Asticcacaulis excentricus CB 48: one gene and its partner. The protein of the gene in region 2 binds, or shares a complex with, the protein of the main gene of each other region. Links are inferred from orthologs where the notes say so. Each region holds a gene or a part of one and is shown on either strand. Other genes may lie near its edges.

Region 1 (3,849 bases), 1.7 Mb from region 2 along the record:
CTCAGCAGCACGCGGTCCTGCGGGCGCTTGGGACCGGCCAGCGACGGCAGCACGCCACCGAGGTCAAGCTCCAGCGTATCGGTGAAGACCGGATCGTTTTCCGGATCGAGCCACAGGCCCTGCTGCTTGGCATAAGCTTCAACCAGCGCAACGCGGGCGGGCTCACGATTGGTGGCCGTCAGGTAGTCGATGGTGGCCTGAGACACCGGGAAGAAGCCGCAGGTCGCGCCATATTCCGGAGCCATATTGGCGATGGTCGCCTGATCTTCCAGCGACAGGGTGGTCAGGCCTTCGCCGAAATACTCGACGAACTTGCCAACCACGCCCTTTTTGCGCAGCATCTGGGTGATGGTCAGGACGAGGTCGGTGGCGGTGGCGCCTTCCGGCAGCTTGCCGGTCAGCTTGAAACCGATCACTTCGGGGATCAGCATGGGGATCGGCTGGCCCAGCATAGCGGCTTCGGCCTCGATGCCGCCAACGCCCCAGCCGAGCACGCTCAGGCCGTTGACCATGGTGGTGTGTGAATCGGTGCCGACCACCGTGTCCGGATAGGCGACGTCGCCGCCGCCCGCGACGCTCGTCCAAACGGTCTGCGCCAGGTATTCCAAATTGACCTGATGGCAGATGCCGGTACCCGGCGGCACCACGCGGAAATTGTTAAAGGCCGACGAGCCCCAGCGCAGGAAGTTATAGCGTTCCATATTGCGCTCATATTCGCGGTCCACATTCTTTTTGGCCGCATCCGCCGTGCCGAAATAATCGACCATGACCGAGTGGTCGATGACGAGGTCCACCGGGTTGAGCGGATTGATCTTGGCCGGATCGGCCCCCAGCTTGACCATGGCGTCGCGCATGGCCGCCAGGTCCACGACGGCGGGAACGCCGGTGAAGTCCTGCATCAGGACGCGCGCCGGGCGGAAGGCGATCTCGTGTTCAACTGAGCCCTTATTGTCGATCCAGTTGGCCAGTGCCTGAATATCCGCCTTGGTCACCGACACGCCGTCTTCGTTGCGCAGCAGGTTTTCCAGCAGCACCTTCAGCGAGGCGGGCAGTCGCGTGATGTTGGGAAGGCCGTTGGCTTCGGCAGCCTTAAGGTCAAAATAGGTGTAGGTGTGTTCGCCGACGGTAAGTTCGGCCTTAGAAATAAAGCTGTCGAGGGACATGGTCGCTTTTCCTTCCGACCGCGTAAGGTGGGAACATCGCGGCCCCCAATGGGCCTGACACCGGCGTCGCGCGTTCCGCCCTGACGGACGCACAGGGTCCTGTCCGGGGTCGCACGGTTACCGGCCGATGGCGCGGTCAATTGCCTTCTAAACCGCTTCCGGCTACTCGTCTATGAAGAAGCCCCCGTCGGGGGGAATTTGTTCGGAAGTTTTCGCCTGATGGCCCTCTCTCTTATGGTGGACGCGCTGAGCCTGAAAAAAGGCTACCGCCACCTGATTCACGACCTGTCGTTTTCAGTCGCACCGGGTGAATGCGTCGCCCTGACCGGGGCCAATGGTGTGGGCAAGACGACGCTGCTGCGCACATTGGCCGGATTTATCCGGCCAGACGGCGGCAGCGTGCGCTATGTGGGCGGGGTTGATCCGGAGGGGTCAATGGCGGCCCAGGCTCACTATCTCGGCCACGCCGAAGCCCTGTCCCCGGGGCGTCTGGCCGGGGCGGAACTGGACTTTCAGCGCGCTTTTCTCGGCGGCACGGCGGCGGGGCAGGCGGAGGCGATCCGATGGCTGAACCTGTCACCTCTACTGGAGCTGGAAACACGCATGCTGTCGGCGGGGCAGAAGCGCAGATTGTCCTGCGCGCGGCTCATCATGGCCAAACGCCCCGTCTGGCTGCTCGATGAGCCCATGTCACCGCTCGATGCCGAACAGCGGGCGAAGCTGGCTGAACTGATGCGGGCGCATCTGAGCGCGGGCGGGCTGATCGTGTGCGCCGTGCACGACCCGCTACCGTTTGACGTGCGCGAACTGCGCCTGACGGCGCCGGCGATGGAGACCGTCTATGGGTGAGTTAAAGGCAAGGCCGCCCTCCCCTTCCCTCGCCCTGTTGAAGCGCGATCTGGGCCTGTCTCTGGCGCGCGGTGGTGGGCCGGTGCTGGCGGCCGGGTTCTATCTGACCCTGATGGCGATGGTGCCGCTCAGCCTCGGCCCGGAGGCGCAAACCCTGTCGAAGATCGCGCCCGGCCTGACGTGGCTTTGTCTCGCGCTGGCCTCGCTCCTGTCACTGGAACGGCTGTTTGAGCGCGATTACGAAGAGGGGGTGTTCGACCTGTTGCGCACCGGGCCGCTAGCACTTGAATGGGTGGCGTTCCTCAAATGTCTGGCGCAGTGGCTGGGGACGGGCCTGATCCTATCGCTGATGACGCCCGTGGTGATGATCCTGCTGGGTGCGCCCGTGGGCGTGGCCGGCTGGGCGCTGGTCGCCGCCCTGATCGGCTCGTTCAGCTTCGCCCTGATCGGTGGCGCAGGGGCCTCTCTGACTCTGGGGTCGCGCAAGGGTGGGGTGCTGATCGCCCTGCTGGTCCTACCCTTCTATGTGCCGCCAGTTATTTTTGGCGCTGGCCTGATGCAGGCCTTCGTCACCGGAGCACCTGTGTTTCAGGCGCTTAGCCTGCTCTGCGCCTACGGCCTGTTTGCGCTGGCACTGGGCCCCATCGCCATGGGCGCGGCGCTGCGGAGTGCGTTAAATTGACAGACTTGTCGCTCCACATGAAACCGCCTATGTGAGACACCCATGATTATCAGCTGGCTGGCCAATCCGGAACGTTTCTCAAAGGTGTTTACGCCCGTGCGCCCGTGGGTGGCTGGGCTGAGCCTCGTGCTTTTTGCGTGGGGACTTTATCTCTGCTTCGCCTCGCCCGAAGACTATCAGCAGGGCGACACGGTGCGCATAATGTACATCCACGTTCCGGCGGCGTGGATGGCGTTGTTTACCTATCTTGTAATGGGCGTAGCCAGCTTCTTCGGGCTGATCTTCCGTCACGCTCTGGCCGATGCCGCTGCCAAGGCCGCCGCCCCCATCGGAGCCGTCTTCACCGCACTGGCCCTTATCACTGGCTCTTTGTGGGGCAAGCCCATGTGGGGCACCTGGTGGGAGTGGGACGGGCGCATGACCTCGGTGCTGGTGCTGTTCCTCTTCTATATCGGCTATATCGCCTTGCACGCCTCGATCGAAGACGAGCAGCGGGCGGCCAAATCAACCGCCATTCTGGCACTAATTGGCCTGATCAACCTGCCCATCATCAAGTTTTCGGTCGATTGGTGGAACACCCTGCATCAGGGGGCTTCGGTTTTCCGTCCGGATGGCCCCACCGTCGCCCCGTCCATGCTGTGGCCGCTGCTGGTGATGGCACTGGCCTATAAGGCGCTGTTCGTCTGGCTGTGGCTGATCCGCATCGATACGGAAATCCTGAACCGAAAATACAACGGGCTGCGAGCGCGTCTGGGCTTCCGCGAAGGAGGGGCATAATGGATTTGAATATGGGCAAGTACGCCTTTTTCGTCTGGGGCAGCTATGGCGTTACGGCGCTGGCCCTGCTCAGCCTCATGGTGCTGAGCGTGCGTGCACATCGTGACCGCGCGGCCAAGCTCAAGGCGTTGCAGGAGACCCTGGCTGCCGAAAAGGCCCAGAAGGTAGGCGCATGAGGCGCCTTCTACTGGCCGCGCCTCTGATCCTGCTGGTGGGGCTTCTGGCCGTACTCGGCTGGTATAACTTCCATAAAAAGACCGATTACGCCCCCGCAGAACTGGTGGGCAAATCGCTGCCGGCGCGCGAACTTACCGATCTGCACGACGGGTCGCTGGTCTCCTTGCCGGCGATCGCACGTGCGTCAGGCAAGCCGGTTCT
Region 2 (4,721 bases):
CGACGCAACGCACTTCGCGATAAAGCGCGCGGGCGCGCTCATCCTGTTTCTTGTCCGACAGGGTTTCACCAGGTAGAACGGCCCCGGCCACCTGCGAAAACGCGAACAAGGTGATGAAGAGGGCCCGAATGGAACTTCCCAGGACCGGTTTATAGTGAGAACGCCTCATCCCTTTTTGCCCCGATTGGCTAGCCCCAGCCGCAGGCGACGGTCACACAGCGACAAAACCCCGCCTATGGCCATCAGCAGCGGCCCGAAGAAGATCAGCCTCGCCCAAGGATTATAAAGCGCGCGCACCTGCCAGCCATCGGGGGACGGTTCGCCCAGCACAAAATAGAGATCGTTCAGCGGCTGGAAACACAGGGCGACCTCGGTCGTCACGGTTGATGAAGCCGGATAGAATCGGCGCTCCGGCAGGGCTTGACATACGGACTTGCCACCGCGACGGACATTGAGGACACCGCGTTCTGCCTCATAGTTCGGCCCGACCACGCTCTTGATATCGCTCAGGCGCACCTCATAGGCTCCCACGCGCAACGCCCCACCAACGCGCAAATGATCAACGGCGCTGAGTTTCGCCTGGGTTTCGACCACCGCCCCCATCACGAATAGGCCGAGCCCCACATGCGCGAGCACCATGCCATGCGTCGCCAGCGGCAGGGCGCTAAAGCGACGCAGGCTCTCAGAAAACGGCACCTTCAGAAGGTGCGTTCGCTCCTGCAAAACCCGCCACGAGCCGAGGATGACCCAGCCCCCCAAAAGGAAGCCAGTACCGATGGAGAGGACCTTTTTCGCCTCGCCGTTGCCCATCAGTACCGCGCCCAGTACGGCCAGAAACAGCGAGATCCCGCCCGCCAGGGCCAGCCTCTGACCCACAGCCTTGAGGTCCCCGCGCTTCCACGCCATCAGGCTGGCCAAGGGCAGGATGAGCATTGCCACCGACATGGCCGGCACAAAGCTAAGATTATAGTAGGGCGTGCCAACCGAAATCGTCTTGCCTGTCAGGGCTTCCATCAGCAGCGGGTAAAGCGTCCCCAGACAGACGGTGGAAAGCGCCACGAAGACCAGCAGGTTATTGAGCACGAGGGTCGATTCGCGGCTGACCGGCGAAAAGACCCCTCCGGAACTCAGCGTCGCGGCGCGGAACACATAGAGGGCAAACCCGGCCCCGGCGGTAATGAAGAGGATGGCCAGCAGCAGGATGCCGCGCTGCGGATCGACGGCGAAGGCGTGCACGCTGGTCAGAACGCCGGAGCGCACCAGAAATGCCCCCAGCATGGAGAAGGTAAAGGCCAAAAGCGCCAGAAACACAGTCCAGGATTTCAGCGCGTCGCGCTTTTCCAGCACAATGGCCGAATGCAGCAAGGCGGTCGCCGCCAGCCAGGGCATGAAGGAGGCGTTTTCCACCGGGTCCCAGAACCACCAGCCACCCCAGCCGAGCTCATAATAGGCCCAGAACGAGCCCAGCGCGATGCCGAGCGTCAGAAACACCCAAGCCACAAGTGTCCAGGGCCGAACCCACCGCGCCCATTCGCGCCCGATACGCCCTTCGATCAGCGCGGCCACAGCAAAGGCGAACACTACCGAAAACCCGACATAGCCGAGATAAAGCAGCGGCGGGTGAAACGCCAGGGCCGGGTCCTGAAGCATCGGGTTGAGCGATTGCCCCTCATAGGGAGCGGGGTCAAGACGGGCCAGCGGATTCGAAGAAAACAGCGTGAAACCGCAGAACAGCGCCCCCAGAAGCCCCTGCACCCCCAGCACCTTATGTCGCAGGCCGGACGGCAAACCTTGCCCGAATAAGGTGACCAGCGCGCCGTAGCTGATCAGCACCATGCACCACAATAGCATCGAGCCTTCATGGCTGCCCCAGGCACCTGAGATCTTATAAAGCAGCGGTTTTAGCGTGTGCGAATGCTTGGCGACGTTGGAGACTGAAAAATCAGATGTGACAAAGGCGTGGAGCAGGGCCGCAAAGGCGAGCACGCATGCTACGGCAGCGGCCAGCGACAGGCCTTCGCTCCAGCGCGCCATGCCGCGCAGGGGACGCCACGCCGCACCCGCCACACTCAGCGCCTGAGCCAGCGACAGGAGGAAGGCCAGCCCGAGACTGAAGGTGCCCAGTTCCGCGATCATTTCGCCTCACCGAAGGGTTTGGAATCGGGTTTGTCGGCGCTTTCCGGCCGCCACTCGCCTTGCTCTTTGATCGCCTTGACGACTTCCCGGGGTAAATAATTCTCGTCATGTTTTGCGAGCACGGTTTTGGCCTCGAAAACGTCGGCGCTGACACGCTGCCCTTCGCAGACCACGCCCTGCCCTTCGCGGAATAGGTCAGGCAGGTCGCCCTTGAAGCGCACGGTCATTTCGGCCTTCTGGTCGCGCACCACGAACGTCACTTCGCCGCCGGCGCCCTTGACAATGCTGCCCGCCTTAACGAGGCCGCCAAGGCGCATCGTTCGGTGAAGCTCGGCCTTCGCCTCGTAGGCCTGCGCCGGGGTGTAGAAATAGACGACCTGATCCCTCATGGCGAACAAGGCAAGCGCCACACCGGCTATCAGGATCGGCGCGGCGATGAGAAAGATCATCAGACGCCGACGCGCCTTCATGGATTTGGGAAGGAGGCTCATGATAATCTCCGGCTAGCCCCTTTTACGGGGAGAGCGGCGCGGTAAGAGGCTGGTGATGGGCCACTCCAAAACCCTACCCTGCGAGCGCAGTCCCCCTTCCTGTCCGCCGGGAGGTATAGGTGTGACGTGTTCCTCATTGCGCCCCCACCGGCTGGTCGGCCCTTTGCACGATATCGCGTGCAATGGCGGGACGATCCGAATACAGACGATCCAAGGTCGCAAGTACCTGCTTTTCGCCTTCGACATTTTTCAGCACCCGATAGGAACGCAGTAAACGCGCCCAGCCGTCGGGATCTTCGGGATTTTTAGCGAGCCGCGCCTCAAGGCCCGCCACCATACCAGCGATCTGCGTCTGAACCGTCGCCGCTGTCTGCGCCGAGCGATCAAGCGCGGCCAGTTCAGCCGCCACGGTCTTCTGACGTCCATCATCGGCAGCCAGCTTCGACTGCACCACGCCATAGAGCCGCCGCGCCTCTTCATAGCGGCCATCACTGCTGAGGATACGCGCCGAGTAATAGAGCGCCGTGAGTTCGTCACCGTCGCGAGTCAGGGCCTCGGCAAAGGCGGCGCGCGCCTCCCCATTGCTTTGCCCCTTGTTGAGAAGCGTCAGCGCCTCGCCCAGATTGGACCAGCCAACCGCGGCTTCGGGAGCCAGTTGCGTCACGCGTTTGAAAGCCTGCGCCGCCTCGTAATAATCACCCGCCACGACCTGGGTCTGCCCCAGTTGCAGCCAGAAGGCCGGCTTGTCGCCATACTTGCCCGCCAACTGTTGAAGCGCGACCGCTGCGGGCTTCGCCTCCAGCGTTTCCGGGGCGGAGTTGAGCGTCTCAACCCACCCTTTGACGCGCGCCGCATAGGGCTGATCCGGCAAGTCGGGCTTGCCTAAGAAAACCGATAGGCCAATCGCCGCCACGGCGATTGCGACGGCCCCAATAAAACCGATGCGCGGATCGACGGCTGCCACTTCACCTGTCTCTTCGACGCGCAAAAGCGCGCGGGCCGCTTCGGTTTTTTCTTCCTGGGCCAAGGTCGCGTCGACGTAGCCTGACGCGACGCGACGATCCAGATCGGCGACAAAGGCTTCGTAGCGGCCCCGCGCCTGATCCAATGCACTTTCCGGCCTGCGGCGCAGCCATGCGACCACCAGCCCCAGAAGGGTGGCGCACAACAGTGCAGCGGCAAGCGAGAACAGCAGCATACTCGTCAGGGGCGGCGGGTTGACCGGAACGGACGCACCGGGAGTGTGTCATAAGCCCGTTTTCGTGCGCTTAGGCAACCGTTTTTGGTGCCCGGAACACGTCGGCAGCCGCGACACGACGTCGCGCAAGGTTGGCCTTGTTTTCTCCCAAAAGCCCCTCCATCAGGGCAATCACGCGCTCAAAGCAGTCCATCACCGCCTGCGCGTCAAACGGATCATCGCCCACCGCGACGCCGAGCACGACGGTGAAATATGCGTCCATCTGAATTTCGGCCGCTTCAACGGTTTTATTGAGCAGGCTGAGATAACCGCCCTGTGCGGCGGCCGGACGAACCTGATTTATAAAGGCTACGGTTTGCAGCGCGGCTTCGGCCTGAGCCGGTTTCGGCCCGCTATAGTCGGGCACCTCACGCGTTGCCCGGCCAAAAATGCGCTCGGTCTTCAGCGGCAGGGCCTGCGCGATTACCTTTTCCACGCCTTTCAGACGCTCTTCCACCAACCCATTTATGGTCTGGTTGATCGCCATGACGCGCTTGCCCCATGGCCCGTCTCGCGTCAGTTCGATCGATTTTTGCAAACTGCTTATGAGACTCAGGCACTGAGCAACCCACCCCCCGGCCTCGCCCAGCAACGACGGGTCACGCCGCCGCATAAGCCCCGAAAACACCTTCACCCGCTCCTCGGCGGCGAGAAGCACCCGCTCCCCAAAGCTCGCCAGTTCGGACTCGCTCAGGAAGCGGTCATTTGCGCCATCGGAGACAACAGCGACAAATTTGAGCACAAGCGTCGCGTCATCCATATTGGCCAGAAGGGCTTCAAGGAAACGCACCCCGCCTTCCCCGTCCGCCGTCTTTCCCGATGCATCCTTAAACATCAGCCGAATGGCCGCCGCCTTA

Evidence for each region. Proteins that work in one complex are often made in the same cells at the same time.
Region 1: the proteins of ccmE (region 2) and ccmB are in contact, whole or in part, in a solved structure (PDB 8CE8), measured with the Escherichia coli proteins. The link is inferred for Asticcacaulis excentricus CB 48 from one-to-one orthologs.

Annotation. Positions count from the first base shown.
Region 1 is NC_014816.1:460,681-464,529, reverse strand. What follows is about bases 957-3,849. They hold ccmB (heme exporter protein CcmB), read left to right. Parts: upstream 957-2,004; coding sequence 2,005-2,694; downstream 2,695-3,849. Other genes in these bases: ASTEX_RS02160 (DsbE family thiol:disulfide interchange protein), read left to right, coding at 3,644-3,849; ccmD (heme exporter protein CcmD), read left to right, coding at 3,471-3,647; ASTEX_RS02170 (heme ABC transporter permease), read left to right, coding at 2,737-3,471; ccmA (heme ABC exporter ATP-binding protein CcmA), read left to right, coding at 1,383-2,012; acnA (aconitate hydratase AcnA), read right to left, coding at 957-1,163. Also shown: more of acnA, read right to left, coding at 1-956. UniProt on the Escherichia coli protein: Required for the export of heme to the periplasm for the biogenesis of c-type cytochromes.
Region 2 is NC_014816.1:2,164,574-2,169,294, forward strand. Bases 881-3,687 are described here. They hold ccmE (cytochrome c maturation protein CcmE), read right to left. Parts: upstream 2,628-3,687; coding sequence 2,133-2,627; downstream 881-2,132. Other genes in these bases: ASTEX_RS09995 (heme lyase CcmF/NrfE family subunit), read right to left, coding at 881-2,136; ASTEX_RS19330 (tetratricopeptide repeat protein), read right to left, coding at 2,761-3,687. Also shown: ASTEX_RS09990 (cytochrome c-type biogenesis protein), read right to left, coding at 1-169; more of ASTEX_RS09995, read right to left, coding at 166-880; more of ASTEX_RS19330, read right to left, coding at 3,688-3,825; ASTEX_RS10010 (hypothetical protein), read right to left, coding at 3,896-4,721. UniProt on the Escherichia coli protein: Heme chaperone required for the biogenesis of c-type cytochromes. Transiently binds heme delivered by CcmC and transfers the heme to apo-cytochromes in a process facilitated by CcmF and CcmH.